One region of the Pseudoalteromonas sp. K222D genome, then DNA from elsewhere that is predicted to be linked to it. Evidence: predicted binding sites of a transcription regulator. Region 1 holds the regulator's gene; each other region holds the start of a gene.
The links. The regulator sigma-54, encoded in region 1, starts transcription at its own class of promoters, with help from an activator protein. The targets are predictions, from matches to a motif close to GTTGGCACGNNNNTNGNNT.
Positions count from the first base shown of each region.

Region 2: J5X91_RS01560 (diacylglycerol kinase family protein) is a predicted target of sigma-54. The motif match lies at 2,538-2,556, and genes of this name have one in related genera.
Region 3: J5X91_RS13840 (LiaF domain-containing protein) is a predicted target of sigma-54. The motif match lies at 1,517-1,535, and genes of this name have one in related genera.
Region 4: J5X91_RS10530 (flagellar hook-length control protein FliK) is a predicted target of sigma-54. The motif match lies at 2,451-2,469, and genes of this name have one in related genera.

Region 1 covers NZ_JAGGDL010000004.1:83,661-87,908, forward strand. Annotated here, with positions in the region: gene lptA (lipopolysaccharide transport periplasmic protein LptA) at 1-457, shown strand, start outside; gene lptB (LPS export ABC transporter ATP-binding protein) at 454-1,179, shown strand; gene J5X91_RS03880 (RNA polymerase factor sigma-54) at 1,249-2,742, shown strand; gene hpf (ribosome hibernation promoting factor) at 2,769-3,056, shown strand; gene ptsN (PTS IIA-like nitrogen regulatory protein PtsN) at 3,061-3,513, shown strand; gene rapZ (RNase adapter RapZ) at 3,535-4,248, shown strand, end outside.
Region 2 covers NZ_JAGGDL010000002.1:11,726-15,973, reverse strand. Annotated here, with positions in the region: gene J5X91_RS01570 (YnjH family protein) at 104-406, shown strand; gene J5X91_RS01565 (VF530 family protein) at 461-769, shown strand; gene J5X91_RS01560 (diacylglycerol kinase family protein) at 844-2,472, opposite strand; gene J5X91_RS01555 (sigma-70 family RNA polymerase sigma factor) at 2,826-3,350, shown strand; gene J5X91_RS01550 (anti-sigma factor) at 3,347-4,030, shown strand; gene J5X91_RS01545 (DUF4331 domain-containing protein) at 4,202-4,248, shown strand, end outside.
Region 3 covers NZ_JAGGDL010000031.1:544-4,791, forward strand. Annotated here, with positions in the region: gene suhB (inositol-1-monophosphatase) at 1-544, opposite strand, end outside; gene J5X91_RS13840 (LiaF domain-containing protein) at 815-1,480, opposite strand; gene J5X91_RS13845 (BON domain-containing protein) at 1,795-2,358, shown strand; gene J5X91_RS13850 (YqaE/Pmp3 family membrane protein) at 2,431-2,589, shown strand; tRNA gene J5X91_RS13855 (tRNA-Ile) at 2,896-2,972, shown strand; gene J5X91_RS13860 (5-carboxymethyl-2-hydroxymuconate Delta-isomerase) at 3,323-3,652, opposite strand; gene J5X91_RS13865 (winged helix-turn-helix domain-containing protein) at 3,808-4,248, opposite strand, start outside.
Region 4 covers NZ_JAGGDL010000018.1:36,847-41,094, reverse strand. Annotated here, with positions in the region: gene fliH (flagellar assembly protein FliH) at 1-598, shown strand, start outside; gene fliI (flagellar protein export ATPase FliI) at 617-1,951, shown strand; gene fliJ (flagellar export protein FliJ) at 1,951-2,400, shown strand; gene J5X91_RS10530 (flagellar hook-length control protein FliK) at 2,538-4,118, shown strand; gene fliL (flagellar basal body-associated protein FliL) at 4,176-4,248, shown strand, end outside.

The DNA of each region.
Region 1 (4,248 bases):
AGCTAATCAAATTTCTATTAGTGCTGACCGACAAGAAGGTCAACTAAAAGAAAATGTTGGTATTTTTGAAAAAAACGTAGAGATTATCCACGGTAATCGTCGTATCACCGCCGATCGTTTAGAAGTACATAAGCGCGACGAACTTGGCGATAATAAACAACTATTAATTGCCACAGGCAGCCCTGCATATTTTGAAGAAAAGCAAGCAGATGGCACTGTCATGAGCGCCAGCGCTAACGAAGTACGTTACGATGTAGCGAAACGTTTTTTAACCCTAGTAGGAGATGCAAACATTTCTCAAGCTGGGCAAAAAATTACGGCTAAAAGTATCACCTACGATATAGAGCAACAGCTTATAAGTGCTGAAAAAGATGAAAACTCAACTGATCGGGTGCACACTATTTTAGTGCCTATAGACGTAAAAAAAGAACAAAAACTCAATAAAGGTCAGCCATGAGTACATTAAAAGCAGAGCTATTAGCAAAAAGCTATAAAGGCCGTGAAGTTGTTAAAAATGTAGGCCTTGAAGTAAAAGCAGGGAGCATTGTTGGTTTACTTGGTCCAAATGGTGCTGGTAAAACCACAACCTTTTACATGATTGTAGGCTTAGTTCCTAGTGACAAAGGCAAAATATTAATTGATGATAACGATATTACCCTACTTCCTATGCACAGCCGTGCTCGTTTAGGTATTGGTTATTTACCACAAGAATCGTCTATTTTTAGAAAGCTCACTGTGTATCAAAATTTAATGGCTATTTTAGAAACGCGTAAGCAACTAAACAAACAAGCCAGAGAAGAAACCCTAAATAGCTTGCTGGACGAATTTAGCCTGCAACATATTCGCGACAGCTTAGGCATGGCGTTATCTGGTGGTGAACGCCGCCGCGTAGAAATAGCACGTGCTTTAGCTGCAGATCCTAAATTTATATTACTTGATGAGCCCTTTGCTGGCGTGGATCCTATTTCAGTACTCGATATTAAAAAAATTATAGAACACCTTAAAAACCGTGGTATTGGCGTGCTAATTACCGACCACAATGTAAGGGAAACCCTTGATGTTTGCGAAAAAGCCTACATTGTTTCTCATGGTGAGCTAATTGCATCTGGTACTCCTGAATTTGTATTAAACGATAAAACAGTACGTGATGTTTATTTAGGCGAGCAGTTCAAACTGTAATATTTATGTTATTACTATAAGCATCTGCTAAGATTAATCATATCAATTTATAAGGATTGTTAGAGATAAATGAGGCAATCATTACAGCTGCGCATGGGCCAGCAACTTACAATGACTCCGCAACTGCAACAGGCTATTCGCTTATTGCAGCTTAGTACCTTGGATCTCCAGCAAGAAATACAAGAAGCACTTGATAGCAACCCGCTACTAGAAGTTGATGAGCAAGATTACACGGAAGAATCAGCTGGTAAAAACGAGCAAAAAGCAGATGATATTACTGTTAGTGCCTCTGCCGATGACACCCCGAGCGAGTATGAGCAAGATAGCGGTGAAGCACTAAACAAAGACACCATAAGCGACGATATGGCCATGGATGTATCATGGGATGAATATATGAGCGCAGCGCCTGCCTCTTCATCGGGGCCAATGCCTGAAGATGAATCTATTTATCAAGGTGCATCAGCCGAAACTCTGCATGAGTACTTAATGTGGCAATTACAGCTCACTCCTTTTAGTCCTATAGACGAAGCTATTGCCATAGCTATTGTTGAAGCCGTAGATGACTCTGGTATTTTAACTATCAGTTGCGAAGACCTTTTAGCAAGCTTTAATCAAGAAAGTGATGACGAACACGAAGTAGAACTAGATGAAATAGAAGCAGTGCTAAAGCGCATTCAATTATTTGATCCTGTTGGTATTGCAGCTCGCAGCTTACAAGAATGCTTATGTATTCAATTAAACCAATTTGATAAAGACACCCCTTATATTAACGAAACAAAAATGGTGTTAACTGATCATATCGATTTACTCGCTGCTCGCGACTATCGTACGTTAATGAAAAAAACTAAGCTCAAAGAAGAAGAGCTTAAAGAAATAATGACACTTATTCATACGCTTAATCCTAAGCCTGCGGATACTATTGTCAGAGAAGAATCTGAATACGTTATACCTGACGTATCTGTTAAAAAAATAAAAGGCCGCTGGGTGGTAGAGCTAAACCCAGATAGCATGCCAAAAATACGTGTTAACAGCCAATATGCTGCTATGTCTCGTACGGTAAAGTCCAGTGGTGACAGCCAATTTATTCGCTCGCACTTACAAGAAGCTAAATGGTTTATTAAAAGCCTAGAAAGTAGAAACGAAACACTCCTAAAAGTAACTAATTGTATTGTTAAGCAACAACAAGCGTTTTTTGAACATGGCCCAGAAGCCATGAAACCTATGGTTTTAAACGATGTTGCCGAAATAGTTGAAATGCACGAGTCGACTATTTCACGGGTCACTACACAAAAATTCATGCACACTCCACGTGGCATTTTTGAGCTTAAGTACTTTTTTTCAAGCCATGTAAGCACCGAAAATGGTGGCGAATGTTCATCAACTGCTATACGTGCCTTGATTAAAAAGTTGATAGCTGCAGAAAACTTAGCCAAACCATTGAGTGATAGCAAGATTGCAGATATATTGGCTGAGCAAGGAATTAAAGTAGCTAGACGGACAATTGCAAAATATCGCGAATCTCTGGCTATTCCCCCGTCGAATCAACGTAAAAGCTTGATTTAAGACGTACAACAAAGAGGAAAATGCTGATGCAACTAAACTTAACTGGTCGTCATGTAGACATTACAGACTCATTAAGAGACTATGTAAATAATAAATTTGCAAAGCTGCAAAGACACTCAGATCACATAACTAATGTGCATGTTATTCTCGATGTAGAAAAATTAAGTCAAAAAGCTGAAGCAACAATTTTTGTAAGTGGCGCTGAGCTATTTGCATCGACCGAACACCAAGATATGTACGCTGCCATTGACTCGTTGATTGACAAACTCGATCGTCAAGTAATTAAACACAAAGAGAAGTTTGCTCGACACTAACACTATGAAATTAAGCTCACTTATATGCCAGGACTGCAGCAAAGCTGTGGTCCTTTTTAATAGTAAAAAAAGAATTTTAGAATTCATCAGTGAACTCGCGCATAAAAAAATGCCGTATTTACCCCAGCAAGATATTCTCACTGCTTTATTGGCAAGAGAAAAGCTAGGCAGTACCGGTATTGGCCGAGGAATAGCAATTCCACATGGCCGTATGAGCGGGGCGCAGGAACCTCTTGCCTTAATTTTAATAAGCGAAACCGCTATTAATTTTGATGCAATTGATAATCGTCCAGTTGATATTTTTGTTGCACTTATAGTGCCCGATGGCGATAACCAGCAGCACTTGAAAACACTAGCCACAATAGCTGATAAACTAAACGATAAAGAGTTTTGTAAGCAATTGCGTGCGGCAAAGTCTGATGAAGCATTATACCAAGTTATTTTGGATCAATCCTAGTTACTAATAAAGGGGTGGTAAATGGAATTAATTATTATAAGTGGCCGATCGGGTTCTGGTAAATCGGTTGCTTTACGTGTTGTAGAAGATTTAGGTTACTATTGTGTAGATAATATTCCGGTAAATTTACTGCCTTCATTAGTGCGCAGTGTCTCTGATAACTACGATAAAATAGCCGTTAGTATAGATGTGCGTAACCTGCCTAAAGATCAGCAGCAATTTAACGATATTCTTGAGTACTTGCCCGACTTTGCTAAACCAACGTTATTTTATTTAGATAGTGACGATCAAACATTAATCCGCCGTTATTCAGAAACGCGTCGTTTGCACCCGCTTTCGATTGATTCGCTACCGCTAGATTTAGCAATACAAAAAGAAAAAGAATTACTCGATGTACTCGTAACGCGGGCTGATCATGTCATTGATACAACCGATTTAAGTGTGCATCAACTTGCTGAATCTATGCGTGAAACCATACTCGGTAAAAAAGACAAACAGCTTATCATTACCTTTGAGTCGTTTGGCTTTAAGCATGGTATTCCCAAAGGTGCTGATTATGTTTTTGATGCGCGTTTTTTACCAAACCCACACTGGGAACCTGAGCTAAAGCCCTTAACTGGGTTAGATCAACCCGTTAAAGATTATTTAGCTAGTCATAGTATTGTGCAAAAGTTCACTTGGCAAATTCAAACCTTTGTACAGACGTGGTTACCACACCTAGAGCGTAATAACCGT
Region 2 (4,248 bases), on a different contig from region 1:
AAATACCCAATTACGCATTTTTATGGTGTTTGTGTATACCTTACCCTAGCATGTTTTTTAGCTTAGTGTATTATTTTTAAACCTGCGACAATTTGAGACTAAAATGCGCCATTTATTAATCTTATGTTTTTATATTAGCTGCTTAAGCTATTCGCTACTCAGCCATGCTAATACAATTAAAACCCACTCTGTTATCGATGCTAATCAGTTTGTAAATACCGACACAAGTTGTTGGTACGACAATAAGCGCTACAGCGAAGGAGCGTTAATACAAATACACTCATTTACACTTATTTGCGGGGCTAAATTTGTACAACATAACAACAGCCAACTAATTTGGCTTAAACTCGACAAACAAGGCAATGCAATTTACCCTACTAAGCCCGCTACAATTACAGTGAATTAGCCTCTACGAGTGAATTAAGTTACACTATGCGCAGTTTAAATAAGTAGTGTAGCTATGGATAATCAACCTAAAAACCCTTTACATGGGGTAACGTTAGAACAAATACTTGTTGAGTTAGAGCAACGACTTGGCTGGAGAACTTTGGGTGAACAGGTTAAAATTAAATGCTTTACTGATGCACCAAGCATTAAATCGAGCTTAAAATTTTTGCGTAAAACCCCATGGGCACGAGATAAAGTAGAAGCACTTTATATTCATACCATAAATAACAAGCCAATTCGTAGACCTAAAAGTGCACCAAGGCCCACTTCCGATAGAGCACCTGATACATCGGGCTTTGTTTGGCCTTCGATCAAAAAATAAATAATAAAACGGCGTGTAATAACGCCGTTTTATAGTTTTATAGTTTTATAGTTTTATAGTTTTATAGCCGTGTATTATTTATCTAGCTGTTCTTTGCAAATAACGTTTAATGATCCAGGTGAAATTGTAATAACTAATTTGTTAGAAGTTTTCACCTCTCCATCTACTACGTATTTAATCTCTTGCTCTGCACTTACTTCCACTCTTTTAGCATTTGTATGATGCGAATTAATAGCTAAATGTGTTTGTGTAATGCTGCTAAACATAAGCTCGGCAATACTCAGTACTGTAGTGCCATTTTCTTTATTGGGTATTAACCAATTCACATCAAGTAAGCCATCACTATGATCGGGCTGCCCGCCACCTTGAGCTAGCAAAGTAGTAAAGGGTGCGGCATTAGCAACAATAAAACTATTGGTACTTACTTGCGTTGGTTCGTTATCATCAAGCTTTATCGTTAATACTTGTGCTTTTTGTTCACCAAAAGCTTGTAAAAAACCATTTAAATAGGCCAGTTGCCCAGATTTGTTTTTAGCTTCACGGTCGGCTTTTTCAATCATGGAGTGTTCAAAGCCAATTCCTGCCAGTAGTAACATTAGCTCGTCGTTACAATAAGCTGTGTCGATTAAACTTGTTTGCCCATCAATAATTAAATCACAGGCTTGTTCAACAGGAATAAATTTTGATTTTATGCCCATTAACACATGCGCTAATGCGTTAGCCGTGCCCAGCGGAATAATACCCAACCTGCATTTAGTGTGCACTAATACACTGGCCACTTCTGTCACTGTGCCGTCACCACCACAAGCAATAATAATATCTGGCTGCTCTTTTATTGCCTGTTTAGCAAGCGCTACGCCGTTAACTTCTTTTGAGGTTGTTAATACGGTTAAGTCGTAATAAGCCGATAAACTAGCAATAATTAGGTGTTGTTTGTCTTGCCACATTTTTGTGCCCGACACTGGATTTGCAATCAAAAATGCTTTGTTTTTAATTACTAACTCACCTTTTTTATGGCGCTTAGCTAAGTGATGTAATTGGCGTTTATTAAGGTTAGCTGTCTCGCGAGTTTCTTTTATTTGTGCCAGTATTTGATGCACATCGGCATCTTTATTTTGGCTAAGCAAGTAGGCCGCCATTACAAACACAGAGCGCCCGCGCCCTAAAGCACAATGCACCACCACACGGCGATCTTTTTGTACATGATGATGGATCCAATTAATTGCTTGGTTTAACTGCGAATGCGTAGGAACGCTATGATCGAGTACCGGAATGTTTAAATAATTAATGTTTTCTTGCGTAGAGCTCCACTCTAAACCGTCAAACTCGCACGTTACATCAAGTATTGCGGTAATACCATTTTCTTTTAGCGTGTCTATGTCGGAGGGGAATAATCGACATGCCAAAAACAAATGTTCATTAATCTTTTGAATAGGCGGCACTTTATCGTGTTTACGTGCCCACGCATTGTATAGTTGTGCGCCGAATAAAAAAGGAATAAACGCCCAGCGAATATAAAAAGGGATAACGCCGTTTTCGCGTTTTCTAAACACTTTTGCTATATCGAATATATAAGCGCCCCCCACTAAAAGTAGTGACAACGCACTCCAATAAAATACAATTGAAAAGTAAATTGAGTTAACTTCCCAGCCAATAAATATGAGTATAAATGCCAATAGTAAGTAACTAATTGCAGCCCACATATGTTCTCCTTTTATAATATATGCTCGTTGTTGTTATATTTATTAATCATGCCTTAATATTGTAAAAGCAAATTTTACGCCAGCATTCACTTATCCCTGATTAATTATATTATTGATAATTAACACTTTAATTTTTATTTATTAAGCCTTTTTTAGTCCACTTATAAAACGTTGCTGTTTTTACACTGTAGTAGGCTAATTGTTCACACTGGTATAAAGTAACAGCAATACACTTTGTTTACTTGTATTAGGCTGTATTGCAGCTAATCTAATAGAACATCTAAGCATTTTTTTGCATCCACAAACAACTCTCAAACGTTTATTTAACTAATAATAAAAATATTAAGGTAATCATGGAAAACGACGATTTACTCCCCCTTTTGTGCTCAACCGCACAAGGCGATAAACACGCATTCGCTAATCTTTATCAGCAAACCAGCGGAAAGTTATTTGCTATAACTTTAAATATGTTAACAAACAGAGCGCATGCGGAAGAAGTATTGCAAGAAGCTTTTATTAAAATTTGGCATAACGCATCTGAGTATAATTCATCTAAGGGAACGGTTATTAGCTGGATGATCAGCATTGTTAGATACCGAAGCCTTGATGCGCTGCGCTACAACAAAGTGCGCAAGGAGCAATCACTAGCCGATGACGATATAAACGAGCACGATATTGAGGTGAGTTATGCCGAAAATACCAAACTCGTAAGCTGTATAGAGCAATTAGAACCACAGCAAAAGCAAGCGATTCACTTGGCCTATTACAAAGGCTTAAGCCACAGCGAATTAGTTGATCATATCGACACGCCTTTAGGTACGGTAAAAAGTTGGATCCGCCGTGGATTAGTTCAGCTACAAAGGTGTTTAACCCTATGAATTATAATAAACCCGAGGTATTAAATGCACTTGCAGGGCAATATGTATTGGGTACACTATCAAGCTCAACCCGTAAGCGTTTTCAGCGATTACTCCTCAACTCCAGCAAAGCACGTGAGGCCACAACAATGTGGGAGCAAAACTTAAATAACTTAGCCAGTGCTATTACGCCACGAGCGCCAAGTGACGACTTATGGCCAAAAATATTACAACAAATTGAAAATCAGCCCCAACCAACGAAAACAATAATTCGTACACAAGCTTCAATTTGGCGCACTTGGTCGTTTGTTGCTACAGCAGCTTCAATTGTATTAGCATTTTTAGTAATGCAACCGGCCACTAATGTTAGCAATATTCAGCAAATTGCATTAGTGCAAAATAAAGCGCAGCAGCCGTTATGGTTTATTGATGTTAATGAGCAGGCTTTATCAATTAAGGCAAGTAGTCAGCTTGTGGCTAAAACAGATAAAGACTATGAGCTGTGGATGATACTAAAAGACCAAGACGCACCAATATCGCTGGGCTTACTCCCTAAAACAGGCAGCATAACGCTATCTAAAAACAGCCGTTTTAAAGCCAGTGATGTTGCTTTATTAGCTGTAAGTTTAGAACCTATTGGTGGCTCGCCAAACGGCTCACCAAGCGAAGTACTCTATACCACCGAATTAGTACTTTTATAAATTACTAAAAACAGCTCTTTTATCTTTTTCAGAAATAAGATATTAGAGCTAAAAACAGCGGTAATTAACAAATAAAGCACATTAATTAAAAATAAATTAACTTATTTGCATCCAATTTAAATCCTGCCTCGTATTACTAATGACTTCAATCAAAAACTAAAGGACAAAGTCATGAAAGCTTTTACTCCATCAATACTCGCAGTTGTTATATGTGCTAC
Region 3 (4,248 bases), on a different contig from region 1:
TATCAGCAGTATGTATGAATAAAGCTTTAAACGCTTCTGTGTATGCATCTAGGTGTTGTTTTTGCTTGAAAGGAAAGCCAGTAGCTAAGATTGAACCGCCTAAATCAACAGTTTTAGAAACGCGTAAACGTTTGCTATTAAGTTGTGCGCCTTGACCACGAGAGGCAGTGAAAAGCTCACCACGAATTGGATCATAAATAACGGCCTGGTCTAAACGACCTTTTACTTTAAGTGCGATAGAAACCGCAAAATGAGGAATACCCTTGATGAAGTTAGTTGTGCCATCAAGCGGGTCAACAATCCATTGGTAATCTGCATCCTTACCTTTATGCTCGCCTAATTCTTCACCAACAATGCAGTGTTCAGGGTAAGAGCGTAAAATGGTGTCGCGAATTATAGCTTCTGCTTCTTTATCAATATTAGTCACTAAATCGTTAGTGCCTTTTTGTTGAACTTCAACTTTTGATAAATCTTCACTTGCACGAAGTATAATTTTGCCTGCGTTACGCGCAGCGCGAACCGCAATGTTTAACATTGGATGCATGGTATTACCTTTGGGTTGTAAAAGAACGTTTATATATTTTAGCTGGCGTATTTTAGCGACTTTTGCCATAAAGTAAACAACAAAGCCTAAATACTTTTGTTTGTTTTTTGTACTTGCTTGATGTGCAGGGCGTTTTATACAAATTCAACGTTGATGAATCTGCAAAGCGTTTTTTAATGTGTTCTAGTGCTTTAAAAATGTAGCATGTTTTTTACTCTTTAACCTAGGCCCAAGTTATAAAGCTATGAACATGCTTTTATAGGCAGTTCATCACATTGGAGTACCACTTTTACCACCAAGTTGGGTTTTTAATTGGTTTGCAAAGCTAATAAATTTTTCTTTAATGGTGCGCTTAATTTTTATTTCTACCGAGCCCATAATAGCCTTTCCCTCAATATGGATGGTCGGCCCTTGATGCTTGTTAAGTGCCACTGTTTTATTTTCAACACTACTAATAATGCTAAACATTTTTGATACTACATTGACGTGTTCTGGTACGTATATTTCATCACTGCCAAAAATACAGTTAACATGAATCGTTACCTCTTGGTGGGTAAAAACAGCATCAGTAAAATCAAGTACTACCGAGCCCATAAAGTTAGTTAGGTAAATGTTTTTAGGCACAACCCATTGGCCGCTTCTTTCATTGGAGCCTAAAATACTGCGTAATGTAAAGTCACTCTGGCTAGACTGTTGAGCGCTGTAATTGGGTGAAAATTGTGAATGCTTTTGGGCATTATATTGCTGATCAGTATTAAGGGTTAAATCCTCAACTAAGCTAGCAAGGACTTCATTATTACTTGTAGCCATTGCCTCATCTAAACGCCTTTCAAATGCTTCAACAGAAATAACTCCGTGGCTGTAATTATAAATTAATTGATCAATCACTTCTTCGCGCACTTGCTCTAGGGGGCGGTCTGTTATTTTTACGCTCATTAGGGTATTCCTTTTATTTTACTATTGTCACTATATAAGCAAAGCATATACCAAAAATATTATTGTTATTAATCAGTTTGTTATGTTTTTAGCCTATTTGTGACTTCGTTATATTAACGATCCATTAACCAAAATGGTAATTATCTAGTTATTTTCACTACTGAGAACTTTTTACCGATAAGTCGGTAAAAAAGTGATGCATACAAAGTGAAGTTATTTTACATGCCGCCTTAACTCTTTGATTCTAATTGCTTATTAAAGTTGGCCTAAAGCTGGCATTAGTTAAAGTGTCTTTAATCAAAAGGAGAAAGATTATGAAAACATTTAACAAATCTATCATTGCGGCGTTAGTTTTAGGTACTACGGCTATGGGTGCTCAAGCGAGCAGCTGGGAAAATGAAAGTAAAGATGCTTGGATTGATGGTAAGGCTGAAACAGTGCTTCTTATGAACACTAATCTCAATAACTTTGACATCAACACTGATGTAAAAAATGGCAAAGTTATACTAACAGGTAAAGTTAATAGCGAACTCGACAAAGAGCTAGCAGAAGAACTTGTACTGAGTTTAGATGGCGTAACCAATGTTGATAACCAGCTTACTGTTGTGAAAAGCATGAACAGTAAAAGCCATGACAACATGAAAGATGATGATGGTAGCGGCTTAACCGACGCTAAAATTACCACAGTCATCACAACGCGTTATTTATTTAACTCTGAAGTAGGTGGTACAAACATTGATGTAGATACTGACAAAGGTGTAGTTACTCTTACCGGTACAGTGAACTCAGATGCTGAAAAACAGCTTGCAGTAAAAATTGCTAAAAATGCTGAAGATGTTCGCGACGTAGTAGATAAATTAACGATAGTTGCAAAGTAATATAGTATTTATAAAACCCAGCTTTGCTGGGTTTTTGCTTATAATTTTTTGTTTATAAATAAGGAAGTATTTATGGATATTATACGTATTATTTTTTCAATCTTACTGCCACCACTGGGAGTATTTTTACAGGTGGGTTTAGGCTTACATTTTTGGATAAATATTTTACTCACGTTGTTTGGTTACTTCCCTGGAGTAATACATGCAATCTACATTATCGCAAAAAAATAATTCATTTCTGTTTGTCGCGTAATATAAGCTGTAAGTTGCTTGTTTAAAGCTTAATTTTTAAATTACGCGATATACAGCCTTCCATTTCATTTTTACTTAGCTGCCAGTATTAACCCTAAATTCTGCAAATTTTAATATTACACCCATAAAAAGATTACTATTTAAGCAGTTAGACCATTGATTGTTAAAATAAAGACTTTTGCTAGTGACAAGCCCCTAAAAACTTTTTATACTGCACCCCGCTTTAGTCGCTATGTGGCTAAACGCTTCTTAAAAAATTAACTGTTTACAGTTATACAAAAAGTTGGCCCCTTAGCTCAGTTGGTTAGAGCACACGACTCATAATCGTTAGGTCCCCAGTTCGAGTCTGGGAGGGGCCACCACTTTTAAATATACCCACTAAAAATCATTCCAATCATTAACTAATGAATAGCTCTATGTTGTGTTAATTACACTTTAAGTATATTTGTGACTGTCTCATTATAAAATAATAAATAGAATTGTTTTACGGCAATAAAAAAACCCTAATTAGGGTTTTTTTACAGAGTACTTATTAACGCTTTTAAGCTAATACCTATATTATTAATAACATGATCATTCTGGCTTATTAAGTAGCTAATTAATCCCGTTAGAAATAACCTGTAGGTCACTATATAAAATGACCTTGGTTAGTGATTAAGCTATTTTTTGCTGCTAGAACTGTTCACTAATTTAATGAAACGGCTAAAATAAATTAATTTTTGCGGTAGATCTCATGTTCGATATCGTAAATATTAACGCTTAAGCTGTCTGATGCTCTGCAATAGGTTTTTAAACACTCAAGTAGTTGCTCACTTAACATTTGTTTTTGCTCAATAGAACGCCCTGCCAAAATGTGTACCGCGATATGTATAAACCCCGACCTGCCTGCGCCCAGTAGATATTGCTGATAGGAAATAGCGCGTGTTTTTATGGTTTCTAAATCAAATAGATTACTTTGGAAAGCGGCGTTGTGAATTTTTTCTACAAGTACTTGTGGTAATACAGGGAGGTCTTCTGAGTGTTCAATAATAATGTGCGGCATTTAGGCGTTCCTATTATGAGTTACTACATGTGTGAACCTTATTATACCAAATACCAGGTTACTCGCTAACCCCTGGTCGAGTGAATTTTATAGCTAAAAAAAATTAAATCATGACACTGTAGCAATCAGGTAATCGTAATGAACAATTATGTTGCTCAGGGTAAATACTTTGCATCTATTCGCTTAATATCTATTTGCGGAGATTTATAAGAGGTATAAATTAACCAACCAGCGGTAGCAATATAAGTTAAGCCAGATGTTCTGCTAAATGAACGCTCAGGTAGGCGTATTATGTCGTGATGACTCGCTGAGGCAAAGTCATAGTAACTTAAGCGATAGTCGCCCTGCGCTACATTAAAGTAATACACGCGTGACAGTGCTTGTGTTTCGCCTTCTTGGTAGTACCAGGATGTATGATTAGATAAATTAATAGACGCAACGAGGAGTTGCGCATGTTCGCTACCAGGGGGCTTGATCCAGAGTTGCTTGGCGTCGGGGTTGGCAAATATAAGCGCACCTTGCTTATCTTCATAGGCATATAAGGTGGATTGTTTAATCACTTGTCCTAGGTTGTTTCCTTTTAAATCAAAACGAAA
Region 4 (4,248 bases), on a different contig from region 1:
TATGGCCGAACTTGAGCGCATTAGACAAGATGCGTTTGAAGAAGGTGTAAAACAAGGGCACGAGCAAGGTTACATAGACGGTTTTGATAAAGGCGTTACCGAAGGTAAAGAAGCTGGCTACAAAGAAGGCCTAGAGCTGGGAAAAACCCAAGGCCAAGAAGATGTAAAACCACTAATAGAAGAGCAGTTAATTGGCCTACGTAGTGTTTTAGAGGGATTGACCGCGCCGCTAAGTAAAGTGGATGAGCAAGCTGAAAAGCAATTAGTGCAATTAGCCGTTATGCTTGCAGAAGCTATTATTTATCAAGAAGTAAAAACCTCTCCTGATGTTATTTTACACACCCTTAAACACAGTATTGATGCGCTTAATACAGAGCAAGAAAAAATACGAATTCATTTACACCCCGAAGATTTAGAGCTAATAAAGCAAAGTTATGGCGAGCAAACAGTGACAGATAATAACTGGCAGTTGATTGCAGAGCCAACGTTAGAGCGAGGCGGCTGCGAAGTTAAAACGGCGCAATCATCGCTTGATATGACACTTAAAACACGTGTCAAAGAAACATTGGATAGTTTTTTGCATAGCAGTAGTATCTAACTATTTTATTGGTCTGTTATGTCTGCTTTAGATGTTTCATTAAGCGAACGCTTATCTCAATACAAACAGCATATTAAACCGCCAACACTTGCTGTAGCGGGTATTTTAACGCGAGTAGTTGGCCTTACCCTTGAGGCTAAAGGCTTACGTGCGCCTGTAGGTAGCCAATGTAAAATAGAAACTATGAACGGCTTTGTTGACGCCGAAATAGTTGGCTTTAACGACCAAACCTTATATTTAATGCCAAACGATCATATATCGGGGGTGCTCCCTGGTGCTCGGGTGATCCCCCAACTTAACGACACAGGTTTACCTGTAGGCATGAGTTTGCTGGGCCGCGTAGTTGATGGCTTAGGTCGTCCTCTTGATGGTTTAGGTAAAATTAATGCTGAGCACTATCTTAAGTTTGCCCAAAAACCGATAAACCCTCTTTCAAGACGACCTATAAGCCAGCCTATGGATGTAGGCGTGCGTGCTATAAATTCAGTAATAACAGTAGGACAAGGCCAGCGAATGGGCTTGTTTGCAGGCTCGGGTGTAGGTAAGTCGGTACTGCTTGGTATGATGACTCGTGGTAGTGAAGCCGATGTTATTGTGGTGGGACTGGTGGGTGAGCGTGGCCGCGAAGTAAAAGAATTTATTGAAGAAATACTTGGTGTTGAGGGGCGAAAACGCTCGGTGGTTGTAGCAGCACCGGCAGATTCTTCACCATTAATGCGTTTAAAAGGCTGCGAAAGTGCGGTAACAATTGCAGAGTACTTTCGCGATCAGGGATTAAACGTTTTGTTATTGCTCGATTCGGTAACGCGCTATGCCATGGCGCAGCGTGAAATAGCACTTGCAGTAGGCGAGCCACCGGCGACTAAAGGCTACCCGCCTTCGGTGTTTGCAAAACTACCAGCGCTGGTGGAGCGTGCCGGTAACGGCGGAGAAGGGCAAGGCTCTATTACTGCCTTTTTTACCGTATTAAGTGAAGGCGATGATATGCAAGATCCCATTGCCGATGCGGCGCGCGCCATACTCGACGGCCATATTGTACTTTCGCGGGAACTGGCCGACAGCGGTCATTATCCGGCAATTGATATAGAAAAATCTATTTCACGAGTAATGCCGCAAGTGGTATCTGAGACGCACATGCAACAAGCGCGAGTGCTTAAGCAGGTGTACTCTATGTACCAGCAAAATAAAGACATGATCACCCTAGGTGCGTATCAAAAAGGGACAGATCAAATGCTTGATCAAGCCATAAATATGATGCCAAGAGTAAATGCCTTTTTACAGCAAGGCATGCGCGATGTAATTAGTTACGACGACGGCCTGCAAGGGCTAGCGCAGTTATTAGGGCAAGCATAATGGCTAAAAACAAACTGCATTTATTACTAAAGATTGAAAACGATAAAGAAGAAACGCTGCGGATGAGCTATTTGCAGGCGAATCAAAATTTGCAGGCAAACCAGCAAAAACTCCAAGGTTTAAATAACTTTAGATTGGAATACACCCAGCAATTACACATTAAAGGGCAGTCGGGCTTATCAAGTGCTGGGTTTAGTCAATTTCATGCATTTATTGCTAAAATAGAAGAAGCAATTCGCCAACAAGCCAATACAGTTAACACTGCAAAACAAGTGGTTAGCCAGCGTAAAACCCTGTGGTTAAAGCAGCAAATTAAGGCTAAAGCAGTCGCTAAACTCATCGAAAAACAACAGTTAAAGGCCGATGTGCTAGTGGCTAAAAATGAGCAAAAGATGTTGGATGAATTTTCGGCTAATCAATTTTTTCAACGACACAACAATCGACTTTAGTAAGTAGCGAGTACTTTAACCGCTTTAACAAAAGCTTGTACCTTATAAACAAAGGCACGTTAATTGCTTTGTTGTTAAGTGAACTATAATTTTAGGTATTATTGGGTGGTTTGTTGCCGCTTTATATTAGGTGATTTATGACGATTAATGATATTTCAATGTTAGCGGTATCTGAGCAAGACGCTTACTCTAATAAACAAGCGAGTAACTCAAGACGTAATGATGACTCTGATACTGGTTTTTTTAATCAGTTAGAAGATGCCAATAAAGCGGCTTACAATAATAACAGCAAAGCTAAAGCAGGCGCTAGCAATGCTAAGGCTGAGCAGCCTGAAACACAAGACGATGCTGTTTCGGGCGATAGTATGTTGGCGCAAATAAATGCTGCGCACACTATAGACACCTCAGTTAAAAAGAACGCTGATGCTAAAGCCGAGGCTTTAGATGAAGACGCTAAGCAATTAAAAGGGAAGCCTGATGATCAGCTTGCCCCTATTGTAATTGCACCGCAAAAAGGTGTGTTTAGCGATGTTGCAGCAAGCGCTGAAGCGGCAAATGAAAAGTTAATGCCCTTATCTCAAAGCATGGCTACGGCAAATAATAAAGGCGATGCAACAGCGCAAAAACAATCGGTAGATGCCGCAGTAATGAACTTGCTAAGCAAAGATAGCGAGGCAATTAAATCAGATCCGTTACTTGCTAAACTTACACCCGAGCAGCATGAGCAATTAACTACGCAGCTGCAGGCAAGTAGCAAACCCAATAGCAACGATAACCTCGCAACGTTAAAGCAAATGCTTACTCAATATGTTGTTGAAAGTGATAAAGCAAGCGCAGCAGACACGGCTAAACAGGCTTTAAATTCTCAAATAAATGCATTAACCACCCCAGAAAAACAAGCGCTACTGAGCCAGTTAAATAGCTATATTAAAAATGAGCAGCCACAAGGTGAGCAGCTAGCAAGTATTAAGCAAACAATTGCAGAGCTAAGCGCATCGATTGATAAAAAAGTATTAATATCTGCAGATGATAAAACAGCATTAAATGCGCTTAGCGATAAAGAACTCACTAAATCGTTAGAGTCATTGCAAAAAAATAACACTGAACAGTTATCACCCCGAGCAGCACAATTATTGACGCAAATTACCAGTACGGTAAATGGTTTAGGCCTATACGATAGTGTAGGGTATGAGCAAACTATAATTGATATGCAAGCGTTGCAGGCTGGGCAATTACAAAGCACAGCGCAAGTTAAACAAGCAAGCTTGGACCCAGGTGTTATGCAAGCGCTTAATATTATAAAAAGTGACGCGGCAAAAATGTTGCAAGAGCGAGTGAGCTCTATGCTTAGCATAAATAATAAAGTAGCAGAAATTCGTCTCGACCCACCAGAAATGGGCAGTATGCAAATTCGCATCAGAAGCGATGCAGAGCAAGCACAAATAAACTTTGTAGTACAAAACCAGCAAGCTAAAGAAGCGCTTGAACAATCGCTTCCGCGCTTACGCGAAATGCTTGCCCAACAAGGCATAGATTTAGGCGAAAGTACTATTTCTTATGGTGAGCCTGGAGGGCAAGGAGCAGAGCAAAATGATGACAACGATAGTCGTCGTTTAGCTAATAATGAATTGACTACTGATGAAAACGATGAGCAAATTAATACACAAATGCCAAGTTCTCGACAACAAACGTCATCATCAATAGATTACTATGCCTAAGTACTGCTATTATAATAGCTAAAACAAGCAAGTACCTTTGCTAATAAAGGAAATATCATGGCTGAAGAGACTAATTTAGAAATAGAAGAAACAGGTAACAGCAAAAAGAAAATCATAGTAATTATTGCAG